DNA from 4 places in the Rhizobium sp. S96 genome. Region 4 is predicted to be linked to each of the others. Evidence: predicted binding sites of a transcription regulator. Region 4 holds the regulator's gene; each other region holds the start of a gene.
The links. The regulator PhoB, encoded in region 4, activates phosphate uptake and scavenging genes when phosphate is short. The targets are predictions, from matches to a motif close to TGTCATNNANCTGTCAT.
Positions count from the first base shown of each region.

Region 1: QTL94_RS17730 (DUF47 domain-containing protein) is a predicted target of PhoB. The motif match lies at 5,555-5,571, and genes of this name have one in related genera.
Region 2: phnC (phosphonate ABC transporter ATP-binding protein) is a predicted target of PhoB. The motif match lies at 3,059-3,075, and genes of this name have one in related genera.
Region 3: QTL94_RS11310 (BtaA family protein) is a predicted target of PhoB. The motif match lies at 1,564-1,580, and genes of this name have one in related genera.

Region 1 covers NZ_JAUDRY010000015.1:25,775-33,701, reverse strand. Annotated here, with positions in the region: gene QTL94_RS17770 (valine--tRNA ligase) at 1-270, opposite strand, end outside; gene QTL94_RS17765 (DUF2497 domain-containing protein) at 390-1,232, opposite strand; gene QTL94_RS17760 (protein-L-isoaspartate O-methyltransferase family protein) at 1,452-2,117, opposite strand; tRNA gene QTL94_RS17755 (tRNA-Cys) at 2,880-2,953, shown strand; gene QTL94_RS17750 (hypothetical protein) at 3,107-3,394, shown strand; gene QTL94_RS17745 (hypothetical protein) at 3,637-3,846, shown strand; gene QTL94_RS28480 (MgtC/SapB family protein) at 4,176-4,376, shown strand; gene QTL94_RS28475 (MgtC/SapB family protein) at 4,426-4,896, shown strand; gene QTL94_RS17735 (BA14K family protein) at 4,947-5,402, opposite strand; gene QTL94_RS17730 (DUF47 domain-containing protein) at 5,624-6,265, shown strand; gene QTL94_RS17725 (inorganic phosphate transporter) at 6,265-7,269, shown strand; gene QTL94_RS17720 (hypothetical protein) at 7,270-7,566, opposite strand; tRNA gene QTL94_RS17715 (tRNA-Asn) at 7,684-7,758, shown strand; gene QTL94_RS17710 (hybrid sensor histidine kinase/response regulator) at 7,851-7,927, opposite strand, start outside.
Region 2 covers NZ_JAUDRY010000003.1:567,380-575,306, forward strand. Annotated here, with positions in the region: gene phnE (phosphonate ABC transporter, permease protein PhnE) at 1-110, opposite strand, end outside; gene phnE (phosphonate ABC transporter, permease protein PhnE) at 119-1,090, opposite strand; gene phnD (phosphonate ABC transporter substrate-binding protein) at 1,161-2,066, opposite strand; gene phnC (phosphonate ABC transporter ATP-binding protein) at 2,158-3,003, opposite strand; gene QTL94_RS03795 (hypothetical protein) at 3,234-3,563, shown strand; gene QTL94_RS03800 (hypothetical protein) at 3,589-4,212, opposite strand; gene rsgA (ribosome small subunit-dependent GTPase A) at 4,403-5,422, opposite strand; gene QTL94_RS03810 (MYG1 family protein) at 5,651-6,568, shown strand; gene QTL94_RS03815 (methylated-DNA--[protein]-cysteine S-methyltransferase) at 6,651-7,214, shown strand; gene QTL94_RS03820 (winged helix DNA-binding protein) at 7,222-7,743, opposite strand; gene QTL94_RS03825 (hydantoinase B/oxoprolinase family protein) at 7,845-7,927, shown strand, end outside.
Region 3 covers NZ_JAUDRY010000009.1:62,655-70,581, forward strand. Annotated here, with positions in the region: gene QTL94_RS11305 (class I SAM-dependent methyltransferase) at 1-276, opposite strand, end outside; gene QTL94_RS11310 (BtaA family protein) at 273-1,517, opposite strand; gene QTL94_RS11315 (serine hydrolase domain-containing protein) at 1,691-3,082, shown strand; gene QTL94_RS11320 (transglycosylase SLT domain-containing protein) at 3,083-4,000, opposite strand; gene QTL94_RS11325 (LysE family translocator) at 4,115-4,750, opposite strand; gene QTL94_RS11330 (pyrophosphate--fructose-6-phosphate 1-phosphotransferase) at 4,809-6,020, opposite strand; gene QTL94_RS11335 (DMT family transporter) at 6,109-6,984, opposite strand; gene QTL94_RS11340 (J domain-containing protein) at 7,207-7,914, shown strand; gene QTL94_RS11345 (N-acetylmuramoyl-L-alanine amidase) at 7,911-7,927, shown strand, end outside.
Region 4 covers NZ_JAUDRY010000003.1:277,079-285,005, forward strand. Annotated here, with positions in the region: gene QTL94_RS02355 (GcrA family cell cycle regulator) at 43-579, shown strand; gene QTL94_RS02360 (aspartate/glutamate racemase family protein) at 736-1,386, shown strand; gene phoB (phosphate regulon transcriptional regulator PhoB) at 1,458-2,141, opposite strand; gene phoU (phosphate signaling complex protein PhoU) at 2,178-2,891, opposite strand; gene pstB (phosphate ABC transporter ATP-binding protein PstB) at 2,935-3,750, opposite strand; gene pstA (phosphate ABC transporter permease PstA) at 3,765-5,084, opposite strand; gene pstC (phosphate ABC transporter permease subunit PstC) at 5,081-6,562, opposite strand; gene QTL94_RS02390 (substrate-binding domain-containing protein) at 6,711-7,745, opposite strand.

The sequences.
Region 1 (7,927 bases), on a different contig from region 4:
CTGCGTGGCGATGCCGGCGTGGTCCATGCCAGGCTGCCACAGCACGTCCTTGCCGCGCATGCGCTCGAAACGGACCATGATGTCCTGCAGCGTATTGTTCAGCGCATGGCCCATGTGCAGCGAACCGGTAACGTTCGGCGGGGGGATGACGATCGTGAAGGTATCAGCGCCCGGCTTGGCATTCGCGCCCGCGCGGAAAGCGTCCGCTTCATCCCATTTCGCAGCGATTTTGGGTTCAACGGCGGCGGAATCGTAGGTCTTATCGAGCATTTGGGGACCAGATCTGGAGAGGTTCTATGATGCGGGTTGTAAATAGGATGGTTGCGGGCAAGTCAATAAAAAAGCCGCCCCGGTTACCGGAGCGGCTCTTCAGAGAAAGACTGGTCCGCTCAGCGGCGGGGACCGCGCGCCACCCGCTCGATTTCTTCGCGCACGAGGCGTTCGACCAAGGTCGGCAGATTGTCGTCCAGCCAGTCGCGCAGCATGGGACGCAGCATGTCCTCGGCGATCTCATCAAGCGAACGGCGCTCTGCGCCATCGATAGCGGCTGCAAGCTCTTCAAACGAACGGGCGATCTGCAAACCGGCATCCTGTGAAAGCAGCGACTGCTGCGTCTCTTCGACGATGCTGGGAAGCAGGCGTTCCGACATCGGAGCTGCAATAGAAACGGCCGGCGTCGGCTCGACAGCTTCGGCGAATGCCGGCTGCGGGGAAACGACCGGGGCCGGCACTTCAGCAGGCGCCTCCACGATCTGCGGCAATGGCGCCGGTTCGATAACAGCCTCAACAGGACGGTTCGTTTCGACGGCAGCCTGGGGCGGCTCGAACATATGCACAGGCGCCTCGGCCCGCACTTCAGGCTGGCGGAATGCCGGCGGCACTTCGCGAAGCTGCGCGGCGTTTCGCTCGGAAGCAGCGCGGACACGTGCGGCAACATCGGCAAGCGACATTGCGCGTGCCGGTGCGTCAGGAACCGGCGCCGATCCCGCGGAATTCGCAGCGACGAAGCGCGGGTCAGGCTGCGGCACGGTTTCGGGGAACTCGACGCCCGCGTATGCCTGGTCGACCGTCAGATGGATGTCAGAGTCGCGCTCGTCATCGTTGCCGTAAACCGGCGGCAGCGAAGCCGAAAGTGCCCGACCGGCACCCGGCTCATTGCTCTCGATGATCTGGCGGATCGACGCCAGAATCTCTTCCATGGACGGTTCACGCGCTACGCTTGGCTGAGCCATATCTATCCCCGTTATTCAGAAACAACGACCGGATTGCGTGGAGTGGGCATCCGAATCACCCAGACTGTAGGATAGCCGAATGGGGAAAAAAATCATCGCGAATCAAATGAATGCCGCAATGCACAGTTTTCTCCGCCGTTACAGATCAATGCGCACCGGCGGCAGAAATAAAAACGGGCACCCAAGGTGCCCGCGTTCAATTGCCTGCTTCAATCAAGCTCAGAATACGAATTCGCGAGCCTTGGCGAAACCGGGGAGCGGCTTCACGGAAGCATTGAAAAAGACGTTCTCGGACACCGCGCCGCGTTCGCTGGTGAAAACCTTGGCGCGTGCCGAACCGCCGTATCCCTGAACGGTCACGAGACGACCGCCGTCGCGAAGCTGCGAGAGCAACGTGGCCGGAACCTCTTCGACCGAACCGTTGACGAAGATCAGATCATAGGGGGCGCCAGAGGTGTTGCCCTTGGCGAGGGGGCCCGCAACCACGGAGACGTTCGCATAGGAAGCAAGGTTTGCCTTGGCGGCTTCGGCTAGCGCCTCATCCTCTTCAACGGCAACGACCGATCCAGCGAGCAGAGCCAGAAGAGCCGAAACATACCCCGTGCCACAGCCGACATCGAGAACGACATCGTCCTTGCCGATTGCGGCAAGCTGCAGGAGCTTGGCAAGCGGCGATGGCTGCATCAGAAAGCGAGCAGGCTGGCCGCCTGCTGCCGGACAGATTTCAACATCGTTGTCGAGATAGGCAAGCGCCTTCGACTTTTCCGGTACGAATGCTTCGCGCGGCACCGCGAGAAAAGCCGTCAGCACGGAATGCGAGGTGACGTCCGTCGTACGGATCTGGTTGTCGACCATGTTTGCGCGTGCCGTTTCGAAATTCATCATGCCCTCTCGCCCAGTGAAAAGCGGTTTTGTCTGCTCGTCTCTTAATCTCAGGGGAACAGGCTTTCAAGGCTTCCTGACCGGCTGCGGCAAGAATTCGGGTAATAGGTCTCTTCCGCGCAACGGCGAAGGCGTAACCGATGGAACAAAGGCCCGCGATGTGGTATTATTGCAACCGGAGGAACTAGGAGGAGAATACCATGTCAACCGTCGTTGAATATTTCTCATTGTTCGATTTCTTCATCTTGGCAACGCTCATCGCCATTGTTTTTGGCGGGCTTTGGGGTCGCGAGCACGGCTGAACAGCCGGAGTGACAGCTCGATACCCTTCCACAAGCGACCGACGCCGCTAGGCGCGCGGTCGCCATGCGCGCATATTTTCCTTCGGGCAATCCAGAGGCGTCCATTCAGGCGCTTGTCAGCATTTAAGGCGATGATTCAGGCTCATTGATAAAGTGATCGGTGGTCATAATTGAACAGAGCTAATGTGTTGGGCGGTTTTTTCATTTTCGCGCTGCTGGTGATCGTGCTCCTGATTCCATTGGTGAGCATTGGAGCGCCGAATGTCGTGATGAACGGCATTTCGCCAATGGGACTGGTGCGAACAGCCAACTAAAGGCCACCGAGCGGCCCCTTCCCGGGCATTTTGCTTTGTGGAGCCTGCCTCCAATCCAAAATCCTTGGCGGAATTTCAACAACCCTCTTGCACTCGATTTCTATTCATTCTAAATGCCCGCCAACGCTTGAACAAACCAAGTGTCGTGAGGCCTCGTGGCGGAGTGGTGACGCAGAGGACTGCAAATCCTTGTACCCCGGTTCAATTCCGGGCGAGGCCTCCAACAACTTTCACCAATTAAATCAATGATTTGCCTGCGGATCACTTTGACTGCCAGGCAATTGCGTATCGCATCTTTCCTGCACGCGCTTTGATTTTCAAAGGCATGCGGCGACGCCGTCAAACACGGAACGCAGGACGCAAGAGGATTTCGGACATGATTGAACTGACCCCATCCCAGATTGCTGGACTGAAACTCGCTCGGGATGGAGATTTGTATCCTCAGCCTGCAAGCAAGTGGACACACGAGAACGCGACGGTGACCTACGCCAAGTCCGATCGCTGGAAAGAGCGTCCGCAAAAGATCAAGACCGTCACCGCGAAAACCCTGGTCGAACTTGTAGAACCAGGTCTGCTGGAACGGCGGCATGTGAGCGACGACGGCCTGACTGATGTTTACGGGATATCGATGGCTGGAAAGATCTGGCTGCTTCAGAACAAGTGACCTGAAGCGAGCCTTCCGCAATGGGAAGCGCCGATGCTGTGGCATCTGCCCAGCCTGCCCTTGCCGCCAGCGCCGATCGTAGCTGGCGGCCAAACCGCCCAAGAACTCAGCCAACGGGCCTGAAATGAATCCTGTCTTTCCCCAGGATTGAGAGTACACTACCGATATCGGCCCCAATGCGAATGGTAGAGGCCGCTTGGGAGTTGCTAAGTGCTCTTGCCGTCGAACGGAGGAGCAGCCAAATGTTGCAATCCCTTATTTCCCTATCCGACCAAAAAATCGAACTCGTGATTGACGCTGTCCGCGAATGGTGTGCGAAACATGGATTCGATATCGACAGCGGCCAAGGTCGCCGCGCGCTGACCGTTGCGATCGATCTCGTGCAGTCCCGGCGACGCGACACGTCGATCGCGAGCGAGATGGAGCAAAACCTCGCTGATTGCCTTGAATGAGGGTTCGGCACTCTGAAGCGAGGTCTTCGTTCGACAGAAAACGCTCGGGGATTAGTGATATGCGGGGTAGCGATTTCCGCGGCGGTCCAACGGTCGCCGCCTTCCGGCCGGCTTTTTGGAATCTGGTGGAACAAGCACCCTCCCTAACAGTTGAGGTTATGATCGCTGGGTCAGCCACCTGCGGTCAACTCCTGGGATAGCGGCGGACGAACGCACGCACATCCTTCGTTCGCCGTGCTCCAAAGTGCCGGCGTCCCTGCCGGGCCTGCACCCAGAACACAGGTTCGGCGGGGCGTTCTAGGATCCCAGCGCAACAAAGGCCCGTTTAGATGTGGCTCGCAGACGCAATGATGAACAGGATGTCGGAGCAACTGGCGTGGGCCGATATTCTGCTACGGATCCTGCTGACCGTGATTGCGGCATCCCTCATCGGAATCAATCGAGAACAGGGCGGCCATGCGGCCGGCTTTAGAACGACTGTCCTCGTTGGACTGGCCGCGTGTTTGGCCATGCTCCAGGCCAATGCCTAGCTGATCGTCGAGGGAACGGAGCATTCCGGCTTTCGCGCGCATGGAGGTCTTGCGTTTCGCTCTGGGCGTTCTGACCGGTGTTGGTTTCATCGGCGGCGGTGCGGTTCTTCACCGCGGCAATCTGGTCACCGGCGTCACCACCGCGGCGACTATCTGGGCCATGACAGCGATTGGCCTTTGCTTCGGTGGAGGACAGATCGACATCGTAGGCACGGCGGTCGCGTTCGTTTTCCTATCCCCATTGAAAGCGCTGGAAGATTGGTTGCCGAGGCGACATCGGGCGAAAGTCGAAGTTCTGACAGCGACAGATCTTGCTGCGGATAGCCTTGCGAAGGCGCTGGCTCAATACAATTGCGAGGTTCGGTTTACAGCGACCAGACAGGGAGCGGACGATCGCAGGATTTTCACATTCGATTTGCGATGGCGAAGTCACAGACCGGTGATGACGGAAGCGCTAGCCGGAAACTTACGAGAAAGCTTCGATGTGCTTCGTTTCGTTCTGTACGAGCACGACGTGTGAGGCCGGCCACGCAGGCTCAAATTCGGTCGCCTGCGCGCCCATGCCTCCAATCACGGCGACACACACTGGCGACGCGGGCCGTAATACGGCTGATAGGTGTTATCGTAAGCCCGATACGAGCGATAGCGGCTGTAGCACCAGTCGACGTGCGGGTTCCCGCTCGAACGAGCGTAAGGCTGCGAAGCGATCAGGCCACCGAGCAGTGCGCCGGCAGCGAGGCCGCCGATGATCGCGCCAGTATTGTCGTAGTCATGGTTGTAATGCCGACCGTAGTAGCGGTTGCCATAGTATCGGTTGTTATAGTACCGATTGTTGTAGCCGTGCCGATATCGTCCACCGCACCGATAAATGTTGCAGCCATTCGAACGATGATTGTCGACGCCTGAATCGCCAAATGTGCCGCGGCTCTGCACCGACTGCTCGTCCCGGGAGTTCTCAGCGAATGCCGGCGAGACGCCTGAAAAGGCCGTCGCCATAGCCAAAACGATTGTCGCAAGCCGTTTCATTTTCCTAGCCTTTCAACGCGATGCGAAACGATAGCGCTGTTGCGCCTATCATTTCAACGCGTTGCGGCTCTGCATGTTCCATGTCGGATCCCGCTTGTGGCTTGAAAGCAACCGCAGGCAACAAACAGAAAAAGAATCGCTCTGGTCCAATTGTGACACTTTTATTGCATGTCACGCTATTTTATGACGGGCCTCTAAAAATTAGCACACGGATGGATAGTATGCTCAGCTGGTTTCGTAAACTTCTGCCGCGAGAGGACCGGTTTTTCGACCTCTTCGCCCAACACTCGCGCACGATTGTTGGCGCGGCCGAAGCATTGAACGAATTGCTGTCGGGCAAAGACACGGAGCGTCACTGCGAACGCATCGTCGCGCTCGAGAACGAGGCAGACGACATTACCCGCGAAGTCCTGCAGGCAGTCCGCCGCAGCTTCATCACGCCGTTCGACCGGGTCGACATCAAGGATCTGATCCAGTCGATGGACGACGCCATCGACATGATGCACAAGACCGTCAAGACGATACGCCTGTTCGAGCAGAAGGAGTTCGACCCGCGCATGCAGGAAATGGGAAGCGCCATCGTCAAGGCTGCGCACCTCGTTGCCGAAGCGATCCCGCTTCTCGACCGGATCAACGCCAATGCGCCGCGCCTCACGGCGATCGCCGAAGAGGTCACGCGGGTCGAAGGTCATTCCGATGATCTGCACGACCGCGGGCTGAAGGAGCTTTTCCTCCGCCACGGCAGCTCCAATCCCATGGCCTACATCATCGGCAGCGAGATTTACGGCGAACTGGAGAAGGTCGTCGACCGGTTCGAAGACGTTGCCAACGAAATCAGCGGCATCGTGATCGAGAACGTCTGATGGATGCCACCCTCGCCTTCCCGCTGCTCGCCGGCCTGATCGCGGTTGCGTTGTTCTTCGATTTCCTGAACGGTCTTCACGACGCGGCAAACTCGATCGCCACGATCGTTTCGACGCGGGTGCTTCGCCCGCAATACGCGGTCCTGTGGGCAGCCTTCTTCAATTTCATCGCATTCCTGTTCTTCGGGCTGCATGTCGCCGAGACGCTGGGCACCGGCATCATCGACCCGGCCATTGTCTCGCCGCTCGTGATCTTTGCCGCGCTGATGGGTGCGATCGTGTGGAACATCGTCACCTGGGTCTTCGGCATCCCGTCCAGTTCCTCGCATGCGTTGGTCGGCGGCCTTGTCGGTGCAGGACTTGCCAAGGTCGGCTTCAGCTCCATCGTGTGGAGCGGCCTGCTGAAAACCGCCGGCGCGATCGTCATGTCGCCGATGATCGGTTTCCTGCTGGCGCTCTTCCTGGTGCTTGTAGTTTCCTGGATCTTTGTTCGACAGACGCCATTCGCCGTCGACCGAACCTTCCGCATCCTTCAGTTCGTGTCCGCGTCGCTCTATTCGCTCGGACACGGCGGCAACGATGCGCAGAAGACGATGGGTATCATCGCCATCCTGCTCTATTCGCAAGGATATCTTGGCGGCAGCTTCCATGTGCCTCTCTGGGTCGTGCTCTCCTGCCAGTCGGCAATGGCGCTCGGCACGCTCTTCGGAGGGTGGCGAATCGTCCATACGATGGGTTCCAAGATCACCCGGCTCAATCCGATGCAGGGCTTTTGCGCTGAAACGGGCGGCGCGCTGACGCTGTTTGGTGCGACGTGGCTCGGTATCCCCGTCTCGACCACCCATACCATCACCGGTGCGATCATCGGCGTGGGTGCTGCACGGCGCGTGTCGGCCGTACGCTGGGGCCTGGCGGGCAACATCGTGGTCGCCTGGGTCGTGACCCTTCCTGCTGCAGCGCTCATTGCTGCGGCCTTCTATTGGGCTGCGGGCCTCTTTGCCTGATCAGAGGCGGGACTTCCGCCTCTTTTCCCACCACACGGAGAAGCGCCGCCTCATCCGACGGGCGGCGTGCAGGTCGTGCGACAAGACGACGAATCCAAGTGGAATCATCCAGAAGCCGAGAATCGGCAAAAACCCCAGACATCCCCCAATAACGAGCAAACCGCCGATCGACATGCGGGCAGCGCGCGATCGTGGCAGCGGGATGCGTGTTGGACCCATAACGATGTGGCCGGTGGAATGATCGATGCCAAAGCGCCTGGCGCCTTGTTTTCCGGGGTTCGTGCGTTGGTCAGTCATCCACAGGAGATGGGGATAACCAAACTGAATACAAGCGAATGTCATTTTTTTGAAAAAACTGCTTGGCAAATCGGCCAAGCATTTGTATTAGCCCACTCACACCGCGGCGAGCGGTGATCCCTGGTAGCTCAGCGGTAGAGCATTCGACTGTTAATCGACAGGTCGCCGGTTCGAATCCGGCCCGGGGAGCCAGTTTCAAAAGGTCTGCATTGAAAAATGCAGACCTTTTTTATTTCCTGAAATCAAATGGATACGAAAGCGCGCCATCGGCGGCGCGCCCATCCTCAGTTCAGCGCAGTCGGCTCAGTCATCGCTTTTGCGATCACCGAAGCGAGCTGTGCCTGGGTGAATGGCTTTGCCA
Region 2 (7,927 bases), 290 kb from region 4:
GTGGCGATCACGATCATCAGGCCGCCGAAGCGCTGCTTGAAGGAACGCTTGAAATATTCCGGGTAGCGCTGCTCGATCTCGTGCATCCGGTTGGCGTCGATCACCGTCATGGCGGACCTCAATGCTGCAAAAGGAAGGCGTGCTCGCCGACGAGGCGGCGGCGCAGCCATGCGGAGAACTGGTCGACCGCAACGATGGTGATGAAAAGCAGGAGAACCAGCGCCACCGTCTTGGCGCCGAAACCACGCGAGATGGAGAGCTTCAGTTCCTCGCCGATACCGCCGCCGCCGACCGCACCAATGATGGTGGAGGCGCGGACGTTGATTTCGAGGCGCAGCAGCGCATAGGAGACGAAGTTCGGCATGACCTGCGGCAGGGCGGCGAAGCGGACACGCTCCGACCAGCTGGCGCCAACGGCCTTCATGCCCTCGTCCGGCTTCATGTCGATGTTTTCGACGACTTCGTAGAAGAGTTTGCCGAGCGCGCCGATGGTGTGCAGGCTGACCGCAATGATCGCGGCAACCGGACCGATCGACAGGATGGCCGAAAACAGGCCGGCAATGACGATCTCGGGAAAGGCGCGCAGGAACTCGGTCAGACGCTTGGCGACAATCCGCAGCGGATTGGACGGCGCCAGATTGCGGGCCACGAGGAAGCTCAGCGGCACGGCGAAGATAAAGCCGATCAGGGTGGAGACGAGCGCCACGTTGATCGTGATGATCATCAGCTCGAAATATTCGGGGATATAGAAACCGCCCCAGACATATACCCGGCCCTCGGCGAAGTTGTACTCCTCGCCGGTCTTCTGGATCGGGCTTGCGATATCGAACAGGGCACGCCAGACGTCATTCCAATCCTTGGGAATGAGCCAGCTCAGAAAATCGAAGAGATGCGGCAGGCGGTCGAAGAAGTGGCCGGCATTACTTTCGTCCGCGAACCGCACGGAAGCGACGAAGGCAGCCAGCAGGATCACCAGCCCGAGACCGGTATAGAGGCGGCGGCGAGCCACCATCTTGCTCCAGGCATCACCGATTTCTTGGGCGCTTTGCGGCGCAGCCGGCGCGTGGGCGTTGGGATCGGCAAAAGTCATGAACGATGTCCGCTTTCTTCGCAGGAAAAAGGGCGGCTTGTTACGGCCGCCCTCCAACTATCAGGATCGATCAACCGCCGATGGCAGCCTTGCGAGCGTCGATAATGGCGTTGTAGAAATCGGCCTGAACCTTGGTGTAGCCGTGGTAGTCGCCGCCTTCGATGGCTGCGAAGCACTTGGCGTCGGTCTCAGGCAGCTTCATGAAGAAGTCGGTGAGCTTTGCCTGCCACTCGGTGCCGAGTTCGTTGCGAACAACGAGCGGGCCGTTCGGGATCAGCGGCGAGCGCCAGACTTCAACCAGCTTGTTCGGGTCAACGGTGCCCTTGTCGACAGCCTTGCGGAAGGTGCCGGAGGTGTAGCCGTCCTTGAAGTCGCCGATGCCCGAGGAGTCGTCAACAGCGATGTCGACCTTGCCGTCGTAGGCAGCGAGCAGGTTGTTTTCGTGGCCGCCGTTGAACTGCGTGGAAGCGAAGTACTGGTCATTCGGCATGCCAGTGTCCTTCGGAATCTGCGTCAGCGGAATGAGGTAGCCCGAGGTGGAGTCCGGATCAGCGTAGCCGAGCTTCTTGCCCTTGGCGTCCTTCATGTCCTTGATGCCAGCGGACTTCAGGGCGAGACCGATCGAGTGGTAGCCGGTCGAGCCGTCCTTCTGAACGGTCGTCAGGATCGGGGTAACGGCCTTCTCGTCCTTGATAGCGATGGCAGCGTAGCCGGAAGCGCCGAGTTCCGCGAAGTCGAGCGTGCCGCCGAGCAGACCCTGGATAACGCCGTCATAGTCGGCAGCCGGGAAGAGCGAAACCTTCTCGAAGCCGAATTCAGTCTTCAGGTGGTCAGCTAGGCAAGCGTAGTTGCGCAGGCGGTCGGCTTCGTTTTCGCCGCCGAGAATACCAACGCGGAATTCCTTGAGGTCTGCAGCATGCGAGACGCCGGCCAGCGCAAACAGCGCCGTCGCGGCAAAGAGTGCTTTCTTCAACATTGTTCTCTCCTGATTGACCGGTGTCCCCGGCGATCTTTGCTTAAGAAGAAGTGCGCCCATAACGCGGGCTTACGATCCGAGGCCGCCCCTCTCAGAGACCGGCCAGCGCCAGCGGTTGCAAGCCGGCGGATTGATTGGCGGCAACAGCCGCGGGAATGTTGATCGAGGTCGAAGTCATCGTCTCGTCGATGCCGGCGCCGTCCTTGTCGGTGCCGTAGATCTGCTTGACGGCATCGGCGGTCAGTTCGGACGGCTTGCCATCGAACACCACCCGACCGGCGGCCATGCCGACAATACGTTCGCAATAGTTGCGCGCCGTATCGAGCGTATGAAGGTTGGTGATGACGGTGATGCCTTCGCGCTCGTTGATGTCGCGCAGCGCGTCCATGACGATCTTGGCGTTGAGCGGGTCGAGCGAGGCGATCGGCTCGTCGGCAAGCACCATCTTCGGGTTCTGCATCAGGGCGCGAGCGATCGCCACGCGCTGCTGCTGGCCACCCGACAGCGTGCCGGCCATCTGCAGGGCCGTCTGTTCGATGCCGAGGCGCTCGAGGGCGGCAATCGCGTGGATGCGCTCTTCGCGGGTGAAAAGGCCGAGCAGGCTCATCGTGGTCGAGCGATGATTGAGGCGGCCTAGCATCACGTTGGTCAGCACGTCGAGGCGCGGAACGAGATTGAACTGCTGGAAGATCATGGCGCAATCGCGCTGCCAGTTGCGCAGCGCCTGGCCGCGGAGCCTCGAGACTTCGACACCGGCGAAATGGATCGAGCCCGAGGTCGGTTCCTGCAGGCGGTTGATCATGCGCAGAAGCGTGGACTTGCCGGCGCCGGAACGGCCGATGATGCCGACCATCTGCCCCTGAGGAATGTCGAGCGTCACGGAATCAACGGCTGTCTTCTTTCCGAAACGGCGGGTGACATTCTTCAGTTCGAACATCATGCTCTTCCTCATAGTCCAGATGCGATATGAGGGAGTGCATTAGTCCTGCTTCATGAAGCTCCAATGTCAGTTTTGTGTAACCTCTGTCACAATCGGGCTCGGTCAAATTCATTTGTGACAGCGCGCAGATGCCCTTTGCATCGCGCCGACGAGACAGTTCCAATCGATAGGAGACGCTAGCAACTTGGGGTAGCCTCATCACGACAACGACCACAACGGACATCGAAATGGCTTCGCCCACGCCCCCACCCAAGATGAAACTCTCAAGATTGCGTGACATTGGCTGGTCCACTTGGGACCCTATCGGGCTTTTGCCTACAGGAAGCAAATGGGACGAAGGCGACAACCGATCATTCGCGGACGAATACGACGACTATCTGATCGAAGCTGCGGGACGATTGCGACGGGGTGCATCGGATATCGACGTCATCGGCTACCTTATGAGCATCGAAGCCGATCACATGGGCTTGGGAGCGCAGTCCGACGCCCATGCCAGGGCTCGGTCGCTCGTCACCGCTATCCGTGCGGATGCAGAGCTTTGGACGTACGAGAAGTAGGTCCTGTGCCGGTGTGCACCAAAGATCACATCGGGGGTGTTGCGCCATCGAGGCCGACGGCGAGGCGATCGGCAGCGAGCGCATTGTCTCCGCTGCTCGTCCCCTGGGCGGAGACGGCGGCGCCGGGCTTGAGGTCGTCCCGTGTGGCCGGCGCAAGCGCCACGATCTTGGTGCCGGCCGGGATATTGATCTTCCGTTCGCCACCCTTGTAAGCCAGCGTCACGGTTTGGCCGTTGACGTCCTTGACGGCGTTGGCGACCGTTGCGTTGGTCATGGAACCGTTCGGCTTCACGCTCCAGGGCCGGTCGCCTTCGCCGGTTCCCTTCATCGAAGCCGGGAAGATCACGACCTGGACCGCGCCATTGATGCCGCTGGCGGTCGGCTCGGAGCCGATACCGACGAAATCGCCGGTTTTTATATCGGCGGCGGCTGCGTTCTTGACACCGAGCACCGTCAAGCCGGACGCCATGGTCACGGCGATGTCGTGGCCATCCGGCCCCTTTATCTTCAGTGTGTCGCCATCGAGATTTTCGACGGTGCCGTGAACGCGAACCCTGTCGGCCGCATTGGCGCCATGCAGCGCCGACAGCCCGATCGCGGCGCCGGCGGCAAGCGAAAGAACGATCTTCGTGAGGTGATTGCGCGTCATGGTGCTCTCCCTGGGACTGCCGCTCGGCACGCAACTGGCGAAAATGCTGCCGAAGGGATGCGATCTTCGATTGGCCGCGACTTTATCGCCGGTGCGCGACAGCGGCCAATCAAAGAACGGTGAGGCACCCCATCTGGCGGAAGGGCAGAGTGTTGTGCGGCAATGCTGGAGATCGACGCCTCGCCTGCCCTCAGCGCTTCTTCTGAAGGATCTTGTTGCCGCGCGGTCCGGTCATCTGCGGCGTGTTCTTGCGGTTTTCCGCAAGCAGGGTGCGCCAGCGCGCCAGACGCTCGGTCGGCAAGGCGCCGGCGTCGACAGCCGCCTGCACGGCGCAGCCGGGTTCGTGGTCATGGGTGCAATCGCGGAAGCGGCAGTGCGGGGCGAGTTCGGTGATCTCGGAGAACACCAGATCGATACCCTCGGCCACATCGCTGACGTGCAGCGTACGCATTCCCGGCGTATCGATGACCCAGCCACCGCTGGCCATGGCGTGCAAGGAGCGCGCGGTGGTGGTGTGGCGTCCCTTGGCGTCGCGCTCGCGGATGCCGCCGGTTTCCTGCGACCCCTCGCCCGACAATCCGGCGAGGGTGTTGACCAGCGTCGACTTGCCGACGCCGGAGGAGCCGATCAGCGCGATGGTTTGCCCAAACTGGCACCAGGGCGCCAACGCAGCCACCGCATCCTCATTCTTGGCGTTGAGCACGACCACCGGAAGGTCTCGCTGCAACGCCTTTGCCTGCTCCTCGTATGTCTCGGCGTCAGACACCAGATCAGCCTTGGTCAGCACGATGACCGGCGCCGTCCCCGCCTGATTGGCGAGCGCCATGTAGCGCTCCAACCGGGCCACGTTGAAATCGGCATTGCAGGAGGTGACGATAAGCAGCGTATCGACATTGGCGGCGCCGAGTTGTTGGTGCTGTCGACCTTCGGTGCGGCGCTGCAGCAGCGTCCTGCGTTCAAGCCGGCGAACGAGGGCATGATCATGCGGCTTGGCGACCACCCAGTCGCCGACCGCGAACTCGCCGGTGTTGACCTGATGAGAGATACCAAGCCGGATCAGGCCGGTCGGCGAGGCGACGCTGAGACGGCTGCGATGCACCTCGGCGACGCGCCGCGGCACGAGATCCTCTTCGGCCGGCTGCAGCTGCTCGGCAAAGAACTCCGACCATCCCAGCGATTCCAGGAATGCCGCTTCGGTCTCTGCTGTCAAAGGTTCACCAAGGCGTGTGGCGTTTCGTTCACTGTGTTCTCTCCAGGGATGGTTAGGCGTTGCGGCGACAATGACATTATCTGCCGATGAGCGGAACCTTGGAATTCAAAGATATTCGCCTTGCCGGGCCGCTCGATCCCGGAATGCGGGTTGAGATGGCTTCTGGCAACGGCTATCAGGGCGGCAACCAAAGCGGATCCCACCGCGAGCAACAAGGCGCCCAGCTGCATGACCCCAGATTTTCTTGTCACCCATTCCGGTGGCTTCCATGCCGATGAACTGTTGTCCAGCGTCATCCTCACCCGGCTTTTCCCGCAGGCGCGACTGGTGCGCAGCAGGGCGCCGGAGTGGATCACGGCGGGCCCAGACCGCATCATCTACGACGTCGGTGGCGCGTATGACGCTGCCGCACAGATATTCGATCACCACCAGCGCGGCGCGCCGCTACGCGAAGACGGCCAGCCGTACAGCTCGTTTGGATTGATCTGGAAGCACTATGGCCGTGACTATCTGGCCGCCTCCAACCTTCCGGAAGCGGATATCGAGGCGGTCCATGCCGGCTTCGATGCCGGTTTCGTGTTGCCGATCGATCTGGTGGACAATGGGGCGCTGAGCCCGTCCGGCCCGCTGGCGGCGCTGACGCTGCCGGCCTTGCTGGAGACGCTGAAGCCCGCATTCGACGAGACCAATCCGGACGCCGACGACCGCGCCTTCCACGCTGCGCTGGCGGTTGCCCGCAGCTTCGTCGAGGCGAGTATCGGCAAACGCGCCGCAAAACTGCGTGCCGAAGCGCTGGTGCTCCGTGCCATCGAGGAAACGGGCGAAGGCCGCGTTCTCGAGTTGCCGATGGGAATGCCCTTCCGGCCCGCCATCGTGAAGGCAGGCGCCGATCACCTGCTTTTTGTTGTCCATCCCCGCGACAAGGACTGGTGCCTGACCGGCATCCGCCGTGGCGACGAAGGGTTCGAGTTGCGGGCGGATCTTCCTGTCGCCTGGGCCGGTTTGACCAATGGGGATCTGGAAGCGGTTTGCGGCGTCGCCGGTGCAAGCTTCTGCCACAATGGCCGCTTCATCGCTGCCGCAAGGACCCGCGAGGCCGCGCTCGCCATGGCCGAGCTGGCGGTCGCAGAGGCTACCGCCGCCTAGGCCCATCGAACGCAAGAAACGGGTTGAATTCGAAACGCTGAAGTAGGATTCTTGGGGACGGTCGAACGTGGAGACCAGCCTCATGGCTCAGATGGTACACCAGTATCTCATCTTCGAAACCGCTGCCGGCTTTTGCGGCATTGCGTGGAACGATGTCGGGATCACGCGCTTTCAATTGCCCACCAAGGCAGCGGACGCCACCGAGCGCCTGCTGGTTCGCCGCATCCCTGGCGCTGAGAGCGGCAACCCGCCGCCCGATGTCGCTGACGCGATCCTTAACGTGAAACGCTATTTTGACGGCGAGGAGACCGATTTCACCGGGATTACGCTCGATCTTGAAGAACAGGACGCGTTTTTCAGGCGGATCTACGACGCCGCGCGCAAGATCGGATGGGGCCATACCACGACCTACGGAGCGCTCGCGAAGGAGCTCGGCGCCGGTCCGGAAGCGGCGCGTGATGTCGGGCAGGCGATGGCGAAGAATCCCGTCGCGCTGATCATTCCCTGCCATCGCGTGTTGGCCGCTGGCGGCAAGATCGGCGGCTTTTCCGCTCCCGGCGGATCGACGTCCAAGGCGCGGATGCTGGAACTCGAAGGCGTTCGCCTCACGCCGCCGGCGCCTGCACAGCAAGCCCTTGATTTCTGATCGGTCGTCAGAGGCTTGCCGCACCGCGTGCAGCCTGGTCATATTGACCTGAGAGGACGCGCATCAGTCCTGCAAGCCGACTAATATCCGCCTCATCAAGATGCAGTGTCCTGGCGTCGGCGATGAGCAACGCTTCGCGCATTTCCCCATAACGGTGGCAAGCCGCCGCGCCCTTTTCGGTGACTTTCAGGGTCTTCTCCTTGCCGCGCCGACCGGTCATGATCAGCCCGTTACCCTGCAGCTTCTTGGCCGCATAGGTGACGATGTGTGTGTCCTCGATGTTGAGCATCACGCAGAGATCCGAGAGCGATTTTTCACGCTGGCGATGGTTGGTCGCATGCAGGATGAGCACCTCCATATGACCAAGGCCCGGATAACCCGCGGCCGTCATGCATCGAACAATCCAGCTGTGAAAGGCATTGCCCATCACCGTCAGCGCGAATTCGAGTTCGGACAATGCCGGCATTGCACCTTCGGCAAGGTGCGACGACGAAACGATCGGACCGATTGAAAGCTGCGGTTCCTTCATGACATCCTTCACTGACAGAATATCGATAATTTATTGACATAATGACCGCAAAAGCCGCCTATGTCATCCGAGCATCGGATTTTAAAAGCAGGATGGCTGAGATGAGCGGCAAGTGGGACTTCTGGATCGATCGCGGCGGAACCTTCACGGATGTCATCGGCCGCGCCCCGGATGGGGCACTGCA
Region 3 (7,927 bases), on a different contig from region 4:
GCGCGCGGAGATCAGCATCTCCTGTGATATGTCGAGGCCGTAGAGGGCCGCCTGAGGGAAGTGCTGGTGCGCGAGCGCCAGGTTGCGGCCGGTCCCGCAGCCGACCTCGAGCAGGGTGCCTCCGACCGGTACATTGAGACCGCGAATGGTGCGGTCACGGCCGAGCAGGTAGTATTTGCGGGTGAGGTCATAGATATGCCGCTGGTACCTGTACATGCCGTCCATAAGGCCGGCATGATCGTCGGAGGGTGCGGTGGTCGTTTCGACTTTGCTCACGCCGTCTTCTCGTAGATGTGGAAGCCGCCATAGATCGCCGAGCGGTCTAGGGATGTGAGTTCGCGCGAGCGATCTTCCAGATAAGTCCACTGGTCGCGGAGCGCCGGCGACAGCCGTCCTTCAATGATGCTCTTTTCAGCCGCCGTGCGGAAAATGACCCGGGCGCCGCTTCGGGCCGTGCGCGTGATTTCCGTCCATAGGTCGTTCAGCTGCTGGTCCGTCATCCAATCCTGGGCATCGAGCAGGACATAGCGGTCGCGCGATGCGGCCGGTTCGCGCGCGAGCAGTTCAGTGAAGCTTGCGTGGTGAACGCCGACACGGTCGATGTTGTCGCGGATCGTTTTATAGTGCTCCGGCTTCAGATAGGTCGGCAGCGGACCTTCGCCGGCCGGCGCATAGCGGCGCGCAAACGCCTGCCAGGCGAAGTAGTTGTCGCGCATCGGGAAATGACAGGCGAGCTTTTCCAGGCGGTGGCGAAGGACGGGCGCGATCGATTGATCGGCGGCAAGGCTTGCCAGCTCGTCATACTGCTGCGGCGGAATGCCAAGGCCGAAGAGCGAGCTCTTGCGGCTGGTGATCCAGCGGACGATGGGCTTTTCAAACAGCGGAGCGATCTTCTCGTCAAAGAACTGGCGCTGTTCGCGAAGCGAGCGGGTTCTGGTGATCTCGGTGAGGTCGATGCCGTGCAGGCGCGCCAGCAGGTGGGCGGCGCCGATGAAGCGGCCGAGAAGGCCCGTCTTGTAAATGTTACGGTCGAATACGGTGATACGCCGACGTCCGAATTTGCGGCCGTTCCAGTAGCTGCGCGTGGTCTCGTCGAGGTTTGCCGCGAGAAACTGATTGAAAGCGCTGCTGTTGGTGGCTTCGTTCGGCTGGGCAAGGAAGCGCACGAGGTCGGCATGGCCAGGAAGGTTGCGGAATGCCGCGAGCTTCAGGCGATTGAGGGCGATGTGGTGCGGGTTGAGGTCGACGACGTCGATCGAGGCTGGGCTCTTGGAGAGGTAGGCGAGCATGTTGCAGCCGCCGGAGCCGATCGTGACGATACGATGGTGGGGCTGGAGCTCCATCGCCTGCATGTCCAGATCGGGGTCTTCCCAGATTTGCGGGTAGACGAGGCCGGAGAACAGCAATCCGAACAGGCGCTCCGAGAGGCCGTCCTTGGAAAGTGCCTTGTGGCGGAGAAGGGCTGCCTTGAGTTTCCGGTTCTTGCGGAAGCCGGCATCCGGTGCAAATTCCGTCATGTGAGTCTTTCACCCATTTAGCGTTCAGGGCGTTTAGCGCGCCGGGACTACAGTTTGATGACGCGGGCTGTGGACGCGATCGAGTGGGATTTTAGGAGTGCTGGCGGTGCCAACGTTCAGGGGGCTTCCGTGTCGCGTGATTTCCTGCTTCTCTAGGGCGATGGAGGAGACATATGCGACTTCTGCGACGTATCCTTAAAACACTGGCCGTTGTGGCCGTTTCCGCAATTGTCGTTGGCGCTGCCTGGCTTTTCGTGACCCTGTCGGATCTCCTCAAGGTCGGTGATGGCTATGCCGCTAAGATCATGTGTTCAAACGTCTTTATCGCTGGGCGGGATCCCGATGCGATCTTGTCCAAGGACGTTCAGGCTCCGGGCAATCCGCTGCTGAAGCTGGTTCGGGTCGATATCGATCGCGAGGAAAAGCGGGTGACGGCGCGCATCCTCGGATGGCTTGCGCCGAACTACGCGGTCTATCGTGGGACCTTCGGCTGCGCCAATGTGCCCGACGGAGACTTTGAGGCGGCGCGGCGCTCGGTTCCCGACGAACCTCGCCAGCCGCTCGCAGAACGCCGTGCGCCTTGGCCCGATGGCGATGATGTCGCCGACGACGGTGATCAGCGAATCGCAACGCTGCTGACAAGATCCGCGCTCACGGGCGAGGGGATGCGTGCCGTCGTCGTGGTTCATGACGGGCGCATCGTGGCTGAAACCTACGGTGACGGATTCGGGCCAACGACACCGCTCATCGGCTGGTCGATGACGAAGACGGTCAACGCGGCCATCCTCGGGCGTGCGATGGAAGAGCACAAGGTCGGGCTCGACGACGCAAATCTTCTGCCACAATGGGCGGGCGACTGGCGATCGAAGATCACTGTCGCAAATCTGCTGGCGATGGAGAGCGGTCTCGAATTCAGCGAAGACTATGACATCGTCTCCGATGTCACGCGCATGCTGTACTTGAATACGGATCAGACGCAGCTTCCGGCCGGCAAATTGCTGAAAGAGGCCGACAGAGGGACGTTCAACTACTCGAGTGGCACGTCGGTGTTGCTCTCGCGGGTCTGGATGGATCGCGTCGGTAACCCGCAGACCGCGTTTGACTATCCGCGGCAGGCGCTGTTCGGGCCTCTCGGCATGTCGAGTGCGGTCTTTGAGGTGGATGCGCACGGAACCTTCGCTGGCGGCTCCTACCTCTACGCAACGGCAAGGGACTGGGCACGCTTCGGTCAGTTCCTGCTGATGGATGGGAAATGGAAAGAGCAGCAGCTGTTGCCGGAGGGATTTGTCGCCATGATGCGAACGCCGACGGAGGCATCCGACGGACGCTATACGGCTGGCCAAGCATGGGCAAAGTTGCCCGGTGCTGTGACCAATGCGGAGGCAGGGCTTCCGTCCGACACCTTCTGGATGGAAGGGCATGATGGGCAGAGCACTGCGATTGTGCCATCCGCCAAGCTCGTTGTCGTCAGAATGGGACTGACGCCGTCCAGCTACAAATACACATCGCAATCACTGTTGAAGGAAATTCTGGCGGTCTTGCCGGCAGGCGATCAGTCGACCTGATCAGTAGCTGCCCTGGGCCACGTCGGACATGCCCTTGCGCTTGGCATCGTAATAGTAGCCGCGCGCATAGAGACGGACCGCATTGTCTTCGCTGCTATCCGACACCAGCCATGCGCCGCGCAGGTATTTCGCGGCGTATTTGATGTTGGTTTCCGCATCAAACAGGCCTTCCGGCTGTCCCTCGTAACCCATGGACTTGGCAGTATTGTACTTGATCTGCATCAGGCCGAAATAACCGCGCTTGTTATAGGCCTTCGGATTGTAACGGCTTTCGCGATGAACGACGCGGTGAAGCAGCGATGCCGGGACCTGATAGATCTTCGAGTATTTCTCGATGATCTTCGTGATCTCGCTCTTTTCCACAGTCGGAGCGCCATCGTCGGTGTCGTCATCGCTGAACATCGGCGGTGCTGTCGGCGGATCCATCGGGCCGGATGTGTCGAAGCCATAGTCCATCATCGCGTGCGGGGTCGTATCGATCGCCGACAGTGCGGCAATCGCGCCGTTCTGCGGTGTCGCTGCGAAAGCAAGCTGGGTAGACGGAGACGGCGTACCGGGCCGTGGCGTCGGGACGACCGACTGAATCGCGGTCATCTCGGGCGTGAGCGGAATCTGTGCATAGGCTGCGGGCTGGAGCTGGGCACCCGGTTGAGCCGGATCGGTGACCGGCATGGCGGCTGTCGCAACCGACGGCGCTATCTGATCGGCGATCGTGGACGAGGCAGGCGTGCCTTCGCCTGCGGGAATGGCTGCGAACGTCGCATCTTCGCCGGGCTTCGGTGTTGGGATGACCATTTGCTCGGCCATCAGGTCCGCCTGGGACGTGTATTCGACACTGGAGCATCCAGCCACTACGCCACACAGCATCGTGGACACGATGAAACTGCGTCTAAGGCCGGAAAATCCGATCGCTACCATACTCTCACTCTCGTGAAACGCGCCGCCCCGGCAGCGTTAAAAGTTACCAAGAACCTTATGCCCTGATTTGCCAATTAACCTATTCGTTGCTTCCCGGCAACCCGCCGGATTTCTTTACGCAGCGATACGCCGGTATCCTGCTGTAACGGCGCCCGCGGCGATCAGCAATGTGCCGCCTGTCCTGTTGACAGCGCGTTGCACGCTCGCCTTGCGGATCAGGCCACGCGCCGCGTGGGCGGCCAGTGCGTAGGTGGAGGCATTGATGGTCGCAAGAACCAGGAATGTCGCTTCCATGATCAGCATCTGGCCGAAGAAGGGCAGGGCCGGATTGAGAAATTGCGGAACGAATGCAACGAAGAAGACGATGCTCTTCGGGTTCAGGGCCGTAACGATGTAAGCATGGAGGAAGATCTTCAGCGACTTCTGCTCCGGCAGATTGTCGTTGTCAGCCATCGGCTCACTCAGGATAGGCGCCCGCCAGAGCTTGATGCCGAGCCAGATGAGATAGGCGCCGCCGATCCACTTGAGCACTGTAAAGAGCGTCGCCGATGCCGCGAGAACAGCACCGAGGCCGAACAACGATGCCGTCATCGCGGTGAAGTCGCCGAGTGCCACTCCGCTGACCGTCGCAAATGCCGTCTTCTTGCCATGCCCGAGCGCATAGGAAACGACGAGCAGGATCGTCGGTCCGGGAATGGCAAGCATAATGGCGGACGCGGCGGCGAAAGCGAGCCAGGCTTCGAGCGACATGGAATCTCCTCCTATCCATTACGATAGAAGCAAAGACACCATATCGGCCTTGCGTCAATCATGCTTCTTTGTATTTCTGCCCGATCGTGTCCATCACTTCCGCAAACCAGGCAACCGACGTATCGAAGGCCTTGCCGCCCTTGATGCGCGGGAATTCGATCGTGCGGAGCTTGCCATTCTGCGCCTCGTCGTGGCCGGTGACGCCGGAGACCTTGTTGAGGGCGCTTTCGACGGCAAGGTCGGTCATGCTCTGGATCAGGCGCAGATCGTCGGCATTTGCCGGTGCGGAGCGCGCGAAATAACCGGACTTTTGAACCAGCGAGCGTTCGGCATCCAGAAGGCTTGCGAACTGCTTCTGGAACCAGGCGCCGACATTGATCGTGTCGATCTTGACGTGGCCGAAAGCGTCGCGCTTGACGGTATCGCCGGCTGCTTCGCGCTCGGCGACGATCGCGTCGAGGCAGGCGCCTTCCGAGACGAACACCGTTGCGTGGCCGGTCCGGTCCATGACCTCCTTCAGGCGCGCGGCTTCCTGGTCGAGGTCGAAGACCGTTTCCGGCAGGTAAACGGCATCGATGCTCTTCATCTTGGCATTGGTCATGAAGCCATCGACATATTCATAATGCTTGGTGCGCTGCAGGTAGGCGCGGGCGGTGGCAGCCGTCAGCCAGCCGCAATGGCGTCCCATGACTTCATGAATGATCAGCGTGCGCGGCGCGGCCGTCTGCTCGTTGCTGACATTGTCGAAGAAATGAGCACCGACTTCGGCCGCGGTCCATGCGCCGAGCGATTGCCGGATCGGAACAACGTCGTTGTCGACCGTCTTCGGCAGGCCGACGACGGTCAGATTGTAGCCGTTTGCGGCCAGATAGGCAGCAAGGTCGGCGGCGGTGGTGTTGGTGTCATCGCCACCGATGGTGTGGAGGATGGTGACGCCATCGTTCGCAAGGCGCTCGGCGGCGACGCGCAACGGGTTTTCGCCTTCCTTGACCAGTCCGCGTTTGACGCAGTCGGCGGCGTTGGTAAGCTTGACGCGGCTATTGCCGATCGGCGAGCCACCATAGCGGTGCAGGAGAGGGGCCTTTTCCCGCATCTCGGGGGTGATCTTGATGCTGTCGCCCAGCAGTACGCCCTGGTAGCCGGAGCGATAGGCAATCAGCTCGAGGTTGGGAGCTACGTCGCTGTAGCGTTCGATAAGGCCGCCGACGGCGGAGGAGAGACAAGGGGCCAGGCCTCCGGCCGTGAGCAATGCGACTTTCTGTTTGGCCATGATCTCTCCTCGATCGTATCTGCACTGTTATGTGCGGCGTAGGTAACGCATGGATGCGGCAGGGAAAGAGACCTGTAAAGTGTTGTTTCTATGAAAATCGAGCCTTTCGCCCCAGCCAAACCACGAAGGCGACGAGAAGTGCGAATATAATCGTTTCAAGCCCGAGTTGCTCTTTCAGCAGGGTTGTGGAAATCGCCAGCGTCACGAAGGACTGGAGCAGCTGGACCTGTGCCACCCGCGCAATTCCGCCAATCGCAAGCCCGGCGTTCCAGAAGACGAAACCGCCGAACATCGACATCAGGCTGAGATAGGCAAGCGCTCCATATTCACCGACGCCGGGGGCGTGAATACCGGATGGCGCGACGAGAATGGTGCCGAGCAGCGACAGCGGAAACGTGACGACCAAGGCCCAGGAAATCGCCTCCCAGCCGGAAAGGTCGCGCGACAGGCGGGCAAGGAGCACATAGCCGAGCGCTGCCGACACGGCAGCGGCAAGAAGCCAGAGATCGCCGGCTGAGAGATGAAAGCCGCTGCCTCTTACCGAGAAGATGATGACGATCAGCGCGCCGGCCACGCCGCATGCCCAGAAGAGCGGGCCCGGTCGCTCGCCGTCGATGAGCGCCGCGAAGATCGATGTCAGCAGCGGCAGGACGCCGAGGACGACGCCGCCGTGGCTCGCCGGGATCGTCTGCATGGCGATCGAGGAAAAGCCGGGAAAGCCGAAGACGACGCCGATGCCGGCGCCGAAGAGGGCAGGAAAGTGCTTCTTCGGAAACGGGCGGCGGAAGACCGCGAGGGCGATCATGGCGGCAACGGAGGCGATCGCGGCGCGCCCCAGAGTGATGAAGTACGGCGAGAAACCTTGCAGGGCGATGTGCGTCATCGGCAGCGTCGCGCCAAAAATGAGAACCCCTATAAAGCCCAGAATGAGCCCGAAGATCTGCGGTCGGTCGGAAAATGGCATGGAATCTCTCGCAAATGAATGGCGAGAGCGCTGCCATCGTCACGCGATTGTGTCCAATTCATTTGATTTATGCGACGCCACGCGAATGCGATGAATGCGCAATCCACGGCGATAATTACCGAATTGTGAAAGATGTTTTCAACGCTACGACCAATCGTCGTCTTGCAAACGCAACCTTTATTTGGTCAAGGTGTTTCTCCTTTTGCTACACGCGAGACGTTGATGTCCTTCTGGGAAAAACTGCTGAATGCCATCGGAAATGCCGCCGGAAACGCGCTTTCCGCAGTGGTTGAGGCAATCCGCACGGTTTTTGAAGGCGATCCGGAGACCCGCCGAAAGGTCGCGTTCTCGGTGGCGATTATCGCGCTGTCTGCCAAGATGGCCAAGGCTGACGGGATCGTGACGGAGAAGGAGGTCGACGCGTTTCGCGAGATCTTCGAGTTTCCGCCGGAGCAGGCCAAGAACGTTGCCCGTCTCTATAATCTCGCTCGTCAGGACGTCGCCGGATACGAAGCCTATGCGGAGCGTCTGTCGTCGCTTTGCGTAACCTGTGCCGCGAATTGCCCCGTGCTGGAGGAAGTCCTCGACGGGCTTTTCCATATCGCCAAGGCCGATGGGCTGATCCACGAGAAGGAAATGGAGTTCCTGAGGCATGTGGCAGCGATCTTCCACATGAGCGACGAGCGCTTCGACCGCATTGCTGCGCGCCATGTTTCTATGGGCCGGGATCCTTACAAGGTGCTCGGTGTCTCGCCGTCGGATGACTTCACGACCATTCGTCGGCGCTACCACGGTCTTGTCAGTGAACATCACCCCGATCGGCTGATTTCGCGTGGCGTTCCGGCAGAATTCCATGCAATCGCCAATGAACGCATGGCGGCTCTCAATGCCGCCTATGAAGCGATCGAGAAGGAACGCCGGGCAGCATGACCTCGTTTGAGGC
Region 4 (7,927 bases):
GGATTCTGCCTACACCAACGCTAATAAGGCGGAGACAGGGGCATGAACTGGACAGACGAGCGCGTTGAAAAACTGAAGAAGCTGTGGTCCGAAGGCCTGAGCGCCAGCCAGATCGCGGCACAACTTGGCGGTGTAAGCCGCAATGCCGTCATTGGCAAAGTTCACCGCTTGAGCCTGCCGGGCCGGGCCAAGGCCGGCGGCACGTCGACGGCGACAAGAACGCCGAAGCGCGCCACGTCGGCACCACGCGCTCCGAATTATGCATCCCGGATCACCGCCACCCGCACCGTCACCCGCCAGCAGGGCGCGACGATGCTGAAGGAAGAGATCGACATCGATGCGATCGAAGAAGTCAGCTACCGTCCTGCTGCCAACGTGGTCGTACCGATCTCGCGCCGCCTTGGCCTGACGGAACTCACGGAACGCACCTGCAAGTGGCCGGTCGGCGATCCGCTGAAGGACGACTTTCACTTCTGCGGCTGTGAATCCCCGGATTCCTCGCCTTACTGCACCTATCACCAGCGCATGGCATACCAGCCGGTGAACGAGCGCCGGAAGGCTGCAAACCGGGTCGCTTGATCCGGAAGCCGGATAAGGAATGCAAAACGGGCCTTCGCGGGCCCGTTTTTTGTTGACTGCGCAACGCGGACAGCGCTCGCATGCCATACCGGGCGCGCTGCGTTTCTGTAGGGGGATGCGTGTTGCGTTCGGCGTTCGCGCGCACTGGAGCATGCGGTGAAAATATCCTGCCTACATACGGCCGACAGCAACATTGCTGTATTCGAGGCCGCGGCACGAGAGATCGGCCTCGCCGAGGGAACGCTTGCCCATACGGTCCGGCCCGATCTGCTCGCAGACGCCGAACGCTCGGGTGGGCTCACCCGTGACATTGCTCATGAAACCGCTTCGCTGTTGCGATCGCTCGGTCGAACGGCTGATGCCGTTATCCTCACATGCTCGACCCTTGGGCCGTCGGTGGACGCATTGGGCGACACCGTGTCCATTCCCACCCTTCGCGTCGACGCTGCCTTGGCGGAACAGGCAGTTCAGGCTGGAGGCCGGGTCGTCGTTCTTTGCGCGGTTCAAACCACCGTGGAACCAACGGCGCAACTCTTCGCCACGGCAGCCGAGGCAACGCAAACGGCGTTCGAAGTGCGCTTGGTGCCGGGGGCATGGAATCTCTTCAAGGCCGGCAATCGTGATGGATATCTGGCGGTCATTGCCGAGGCGGCAGATGCCGCTTACCGCGAGGGGGCCGCGGCCGTTGCTCTCGCCCAGGCGTCGATGGCGGGCGCTGCCGATCTGGTCAAGGATGGTCCCAAACCCCTTAGCAGTCCAGCGGCGGGCCTGGCCGCCGCTGTGGCAAGCGTTTCGCGAGACGCCTGACACCGGCGGCTCGTTCCCTATGCCCGCAGGACGCCCCCAGCGGCCCGCTCTGCTGGCGGCTCGATGGAAGCCTAGGCTTCCATTGAGTATCCGGCGCCGCGAACGGTACGGATCACATCCTGCATGTTGGAGAAGTTCAGCGCCTTGCGCAGACGCCCGACATGGACGTCGACGGTCCGTTCGTCGACATAGATGTCGTGGCCCCAGACGCCGTCCAGAAGCTGCGAACGCGAGAAGACCCGGCCTGGCGAGGCCATGAGGAATTCCAGCAGGCGGAATTCCGTGGGCCCCAGGCGGACTTCGCGGCTCTTGCGATGAACGCGGTGGGTTTCGCGATCGAGTTCGATATCGCCGCACTTGAGGAGCGACGAGAGAACTTCCGGCTTGGCGCGGCGCAGCATCGCCTTGACGCGGGCAACCAGCTCGGGTGTCGAGAACGGCTTGACCACGTAATCGTCGGCGCCGGTGGACAGGCCGCGAACGCGTTCGCTCTCCTCGCCACGGGCCGTCAACATGATGATCGGCAGACGTTCGGTTTCCGGCCGCATGCGCAGGCGACGGCAGAGCTCGATGCCGGACACGCCAGGCAGCATCCAATCGAGGATCAGAAGGTCGGGCGTGCGCTCCTGCAGCCGGATCTCGGCCTCGTCGCCGCGCAGGATGGTGTCGACCTCGAAGCCTTCGGCCTCAAGGTTATAGCGAAGAAGCACGCTCAGGGCCTCTTCGTCTTCAACGACAGCTACTTTAGGTATCATTCGTTTCGGTCTCCTGGGGGCGCGGTCGCGGAACGATTATTCAGTGACTGCGCCGACGGTGTTGGCGGTATCGTCCTTCGGACGTTCGCCTTCCGGCTGGGCACCGGTGGCCATGTAGTAGATGGTTTCGGCAATGTTGGTCGCATGGTCGCCGATGCGCTCGATGTTCTTGGCGCAGAAGAGAAGATGCGTGCAGCTGGTGATGTTGCGCGGATCTTCCATCATGTAGGTGAGCAGCTCGCGAAACAGCGAGGTGTACATCGCGTCGATTTCCTCGTCGCGCTCACGGATCGACTTGGCGCGGTCCGCAGCACGGCTCGTGTAAACGTCGAGAACTTCCTTGAGCTGGACAAGCGCCAGCTCCGAGAGGTGCTCGAGGCCGCGAGCGAGCTTGCGGGGAACGCCGCTGCTCTGCACGGCGATGACGCGCTTTGCAGTGTTCTTGCCAAGATCGCCAACGCGCTCGAGGTCGGCCGCGATGCGGATCGAACCCATGATTTCGCGAAGGTCGGCGGCCATGGGCTGACGACGTGCAATGGTGATGATCGCCTTGTCGCCGATCTCGCGCTCGGCGTGGTCGAGGATCACGTCGTCGGAAATGACCTTCTGGGCCAGCGCCGTGTCGCCGTTCACCAGGGCGCGGACAGCGTCTGAAACCATCTGTTCTGCAAGACCGCCCATTTCCGAAATACGGCGGGACAGGAACTTCAGGTCGTCGTCGTAGGCGGAATAGATATGTGTCGATGCCATGGGGCTTATCCTTGAATGTCCTGAGGGTTACCGTTGCCGGAGATCAACCGAAGCGGCCCATGATGTAGTCCTGGGTGCGCGGGTCATCCGGGTTGGTGAACATCTTGTCTGTGTCGTTTTCCTCGACGAGGTTGCCGAGGTGGAACATGGCGGTACGCTGCGAAACGCGAGCCGCCTGCTGCATCGAGTGTGTGACGATGACGATGGTGTAGCTTTCGCGCAGTTCGTGGATGAGCTCCTCGACCTTGGCGGTGGCGATCGGGTCAAGCGCGGAGCACGGCTCGTCCATCAGGATGACTTCAGGGCTGACCGCAACGGCGCGAGCAATGCAAAGGCGCTGCTGCTGACCGCCGGAGAGGCCGGTGCCGGACTCGTGAACGCGATCCTTCACTTCGTTCCACAGGCCGGCACGCTGCAGGCTGTGTTCGACGATCTGGTCCATGTCAGCCTTGCTCTTTGCGAGGCCGTGGATACGCGGGCCGTAAGCGACGTTCTCGTAGATCGTCTTCGGGAACGGGTTCGGCTTCTGGAACACCATGCCGACACGGGCGCGCAGTTCGACCACGTCGATATCCGGATCGTAGATATCATCGCCGTCGAGCGTGATCTTGCCGGTGACGCGGCAATTGTCGATCGTGTCGTTCATGCGGTTCAGGCTGCGCAGGAACGTGGACTTGCCGCAACCGGACGGGCCGATGAGCGCCGTCACGGTATTTTCGCGGATGTTCAGCTTGACGTCGAAGAGCGCGCGCTTCTCGCCGTAGTAAACCGATACGTCCTGGCCAATCATTTTATACGGAATGGTATTCATCTTCTGGTCCAGCGCTTTCTCGACTGCTGCTTCCGTCAACATGTTCATGATGTTTACTCCGTTTACCAGCGGCGCTCAAAGCGACGACGCAGAAGGATAGCTCCGAGGTTCATGACGATCAGGAACAGGAGCAGGACGATGATGGCGCCGGAGGTGCGCTCGACAAAAGCGCGCTCGGCTTCGTTGGCCCACATGTAGACCTGCACGGGCAGTGCCGTGGAAGGATCCATGGGGGTGGCCGGTGCATTGGCGACGAAGGCGACCATGCCGATCAAAAGCAGCGGTGCGGTTTCGCCGAGCGCATGGGCCAGGCCGATGATGGTGCCGGTCAAGATGCCAGGCATTGCCAGCGGCAGGACATGGTGGAACACCATCTGCATCTTAGAGGCACCGAGACCAAGGGCTGCCGCGCGGATCGACGGCGGCACGGCGCGCAGCGCGGCGCGGGTCGCAATGATGATCGTCGGCAACGTCATCAGCGTCAGCACCAGACCACCGACCAGCGACGCGGAGCGCGGCAGGCCTGCGAAGTTGATGAAGACGGCGAGGCCGAGCAGGCCGTAGACGATCGAGGGAACGGCCGCGAGGTTGTTGATGTTGACCTCGATCAGGTCGGTCAGCTTGTTCTTCGGCGCGAATTCTTCGAGGTAGATCGAAGCGGCGACACCGATCGGCAGCGCAAGAACGAGAACGATCAGCATCAGATAGAGCGAGCCGATCAGAGCAACGCCGAGGCCGGCTGCCTCAGGACGGCTCGAGTTGCCATTGACGAAGAGGCCGGTGTTGAACTGCTTGTGCAGGGTGCCGCTTGCCGTGAGCTGCTGCATCCAGCCAACCTGCTTGTCGTTCACCTTGCGGTTCTTCTCGTCGACCTTGAGATCGATCTGGCCCTTGTTGGCAGAGTCGATGTTGGCGTCGGCCAGCAGCGTGACATTGACCGTCTTGCCGATCAGCGACGGATCAGCCACCACCATGTCGCGGAGAACGATCGGAGCGCCCTTGGAGATCATTGCCGAAGCGTCGCGCACGTCAGGGCGGCTGGAGGCATTGATCCCGAGCGTCTTGATCATCGCATCGCGGATCAGGACGGGATAGTTCGCGGCCACCAGCACCGACGGATCGGTGGCGCGCTTGTTATTGGGGTCCAGCGTCTTTTCGCTGAACTCGATCGGCAGCGTGATCGCCGTCTGCAGGAAGGACGTGTAGCCCTTGCTGATTACGGTGGTCAGCAGGATCGCGAGGAAGATCAGGCCGAAGGAGATGGCGGCGATGCCGTAGGCCTGGAACCGACGCTCGGCGGCGTAGCGGCGCTTGATGCCGATATCGCGGCGAGCCGGTGCCTTGGAGACGATTGCGCCTGCGGGGGAAACAATATCCGTCATTCGTACTGCTCCCGGTATTTGCGCACGATGTAGAGCGCGTAGATGTTGAGGCAAAGCGTGATGAAGAACAGCGTGATGCCGAGCGCGAAGGCAACCAGCGTCTGCGGAGAGGTGAACTCAAGGTCGCCTGTCAGCTGGTTGACGATCTTGACCGTCACTGTCGTCATCGGCTCGAAGGGGTTGATCTGGATGCGGGCGGCAACACCGGCCGCAAGCACGACGATCATGGTCTCGCCGATGGCGCGCGAGGCGGTCATCAGAAGAGCGCCGACGATACCCGGCAGGGCGGCAGGGAGAACGACCTTCTTGATCGTTTCCGAACGCGTGGCGCCGAGGCCGAGAGAACCGTCACGCAGAGCGCGCGGCACGGCGGTGATGATGTCGTCGGACAGCGAGGAAACGTACGGGATCAGCATGATGCCCATGACGATACCGGCGGTCAGAACGCTCTGCGCCTGGATGAAATTGGTATAGTTACCGGTCAGAAGGCCGTTCACCTGCGAGGAGAGGTCGCGCAGGAAGGGACCAACGGTGACGAGGGCGAAGAAGCCGTAGACGATGGTCGGGATACCAGCCAACACTTCGAGAAGCGGCTTGGCCAGCGAGCGAACCTTGGGAGCCGCATATTCCGCCATGTAGATCGCGGCAAACAGGCCGACCGGAACAGCTACCAGCATGGCCACGAAACCGATATAGAGCGTGCCGAGCAGCAGCGGGATCAGGCCGAACTGACCGAAGGACGAGCTGCCGGCGCCAGCAAAGCGCGGATCCCAGACAGTGCCAAAGAAGAAGTCGGCGGCCGGAACGGCCGCGAAGAAGTGGGCGGCCTCGGACAGCATCGACAATACGATGCCGATGGTCGTGAGGATCGCGATCGACGATGCCAGCAGCAGGCCCCAGAGCATGACGCGCTCGACACGGTTGCGAGCACGGAAGCGAGGTGCGACCTCGCGCAGGGCGTAGAAACCGCCGGCAACGGCCAGGACCAGAACGATCGCGGTCATCACGGCGCGGCTGGCGCCACTTTCCGCGTTCAGCTTCTGGGCGGCTTCGATCATGTAAGGCTGCGGTTCGCCGGCGAGCGGAACACCCTTTGCGGCGAGCTTCGCCTGAAGGCCTGCCGGATCGCTGGCACCCGCGCCGATTTCCTCCTGCGTCAACGCCGGCAGACCGCGAGCAATCGCGCTGACCATGCCGTAGTTCAGGTTCTGCTGGGCCGCAGGCTGAGCCTTGATGTCATCTGGGAACCCGCCGCGGACGGACGATTCGATGATGGATGGGCTGATGGCGAGCCAGGCGCACAGGACGATCAACGCCGGCAGGATCGCCCAGATGGCGGCATAGGCGCCATAGTAACCGGGTCTGGAATGCAATGCCGAGGACTTGCCTCCGGCGAGTGCCGTAGCGCGGCTGCGTGCTGCCACGAAGGCAACGGCGCCCAGCACCACGAGGCACAAGAGTATGACGGATGTACTCATTCGATAAGGTCCCCAGGCCCGTGGCCCCAAAAAACCAGAACGGCGGGCGGGCCGATCCGGCTTCCAACGATGGAGAATTTCAGCCTTACCGGGCCGAGGCACCGACAAGGCAATGCCGGCGCGACCTAGGTCGCGCCGGCAAAGTCAATTACATGGTCTTGCCGTCTTCAACAGACTTGCGGATCTGGTCGCGCTCAGCGTCCGGAGCGGCAACGAGGCCGTATTCGACGAGCGGGCTGTCAGGGCCGATCATCTGCTCGGAAACGAAGAAGTTGACGTATTCCTTCAGGCCCGGGATGACGCCGAGATGTGCCTTCTTGACGTAGAAGAACAGCGGGCGGGAAACCGGGTACGCGCCGTTGGAGATGGTTTCGGTCGACGGAACGATACCGTTGACGGTCGCAACCTTCAGCTTGTCGGCGTTGTTTTCATAGAAGGAAAGGCCGAAGACGCCAACGCCGGTCTTGTTGGCAGCGATGCGCGCCAGCGTTTCCGGATAGTCGCCGTCGATGTCGACAGCAGCGCCGTCCTTGCGAACTGCAACGCAAGCCTTGGTCTGGGCAGCAGCGTCAGAGATCGAAGCCTTGATGACGTCGAGAGCGCCGGAAGCCTTGCAGCCAGCAGCCAGAACGTTCTGTTCGAAGACTTCGCGGGTGCCGTGCTTTTCGCCCGGGATGTAGGCAGCGATATCAACAGCCGGGAGAGCCGGGTTTACTTCCGACCACTTCTTGTAAGGATTGTCGACGAGCTTGCCGTCAACAACGACCTGAGCAGCCAGAGCCTTGTAGATGTCGGCCGGAACGTAAGCAACGTCAGGGTTCGAAGCGTCGGTTGCGAAGACGATGCCGTCGTAGCCGATCTTGACTTCCTGGATGTCGGTTACGCCAGCAGCCTTGCAGGCTTCCAGTTCCTTGGCGTTGATCGGACGCGAAGCGTTGGCAACGTCAATCGTGTCAGGGCCTACGCCCTTGCAGAATTCCTTGAGGCCAGCGCCGGTGCCGCCAGATTCGACGACCGGCGTTTTGAAGTCCTTGAAGGTTTCGCCGAAGGTTTCGGCAACGATCTTTGCGTAAGGCAGAACGGTGGAAGAACCACTGACCTGGACCTGGTCGCGAGCAACAGCCGCGCCTGCGAAAGCGGCGGAAGCAGCCAATGCGGCGACCGTAAGTTTAAAAGCGTTCATATCAATCTCCCGGGCATATAGCGGTATGGGTGTGGCCTGGAACGGCCCCTGGGCGGCGCCGTTTTGTTCAGCGGCACGCTCTCTTTAGCCCCCGATGCATAGAGCTTTTATGTCAGTTTGGTGAAACATTTGTGACAGATTATGTCACTGTTTTTACTTTATAAAAATATCTGCCGCTGCAG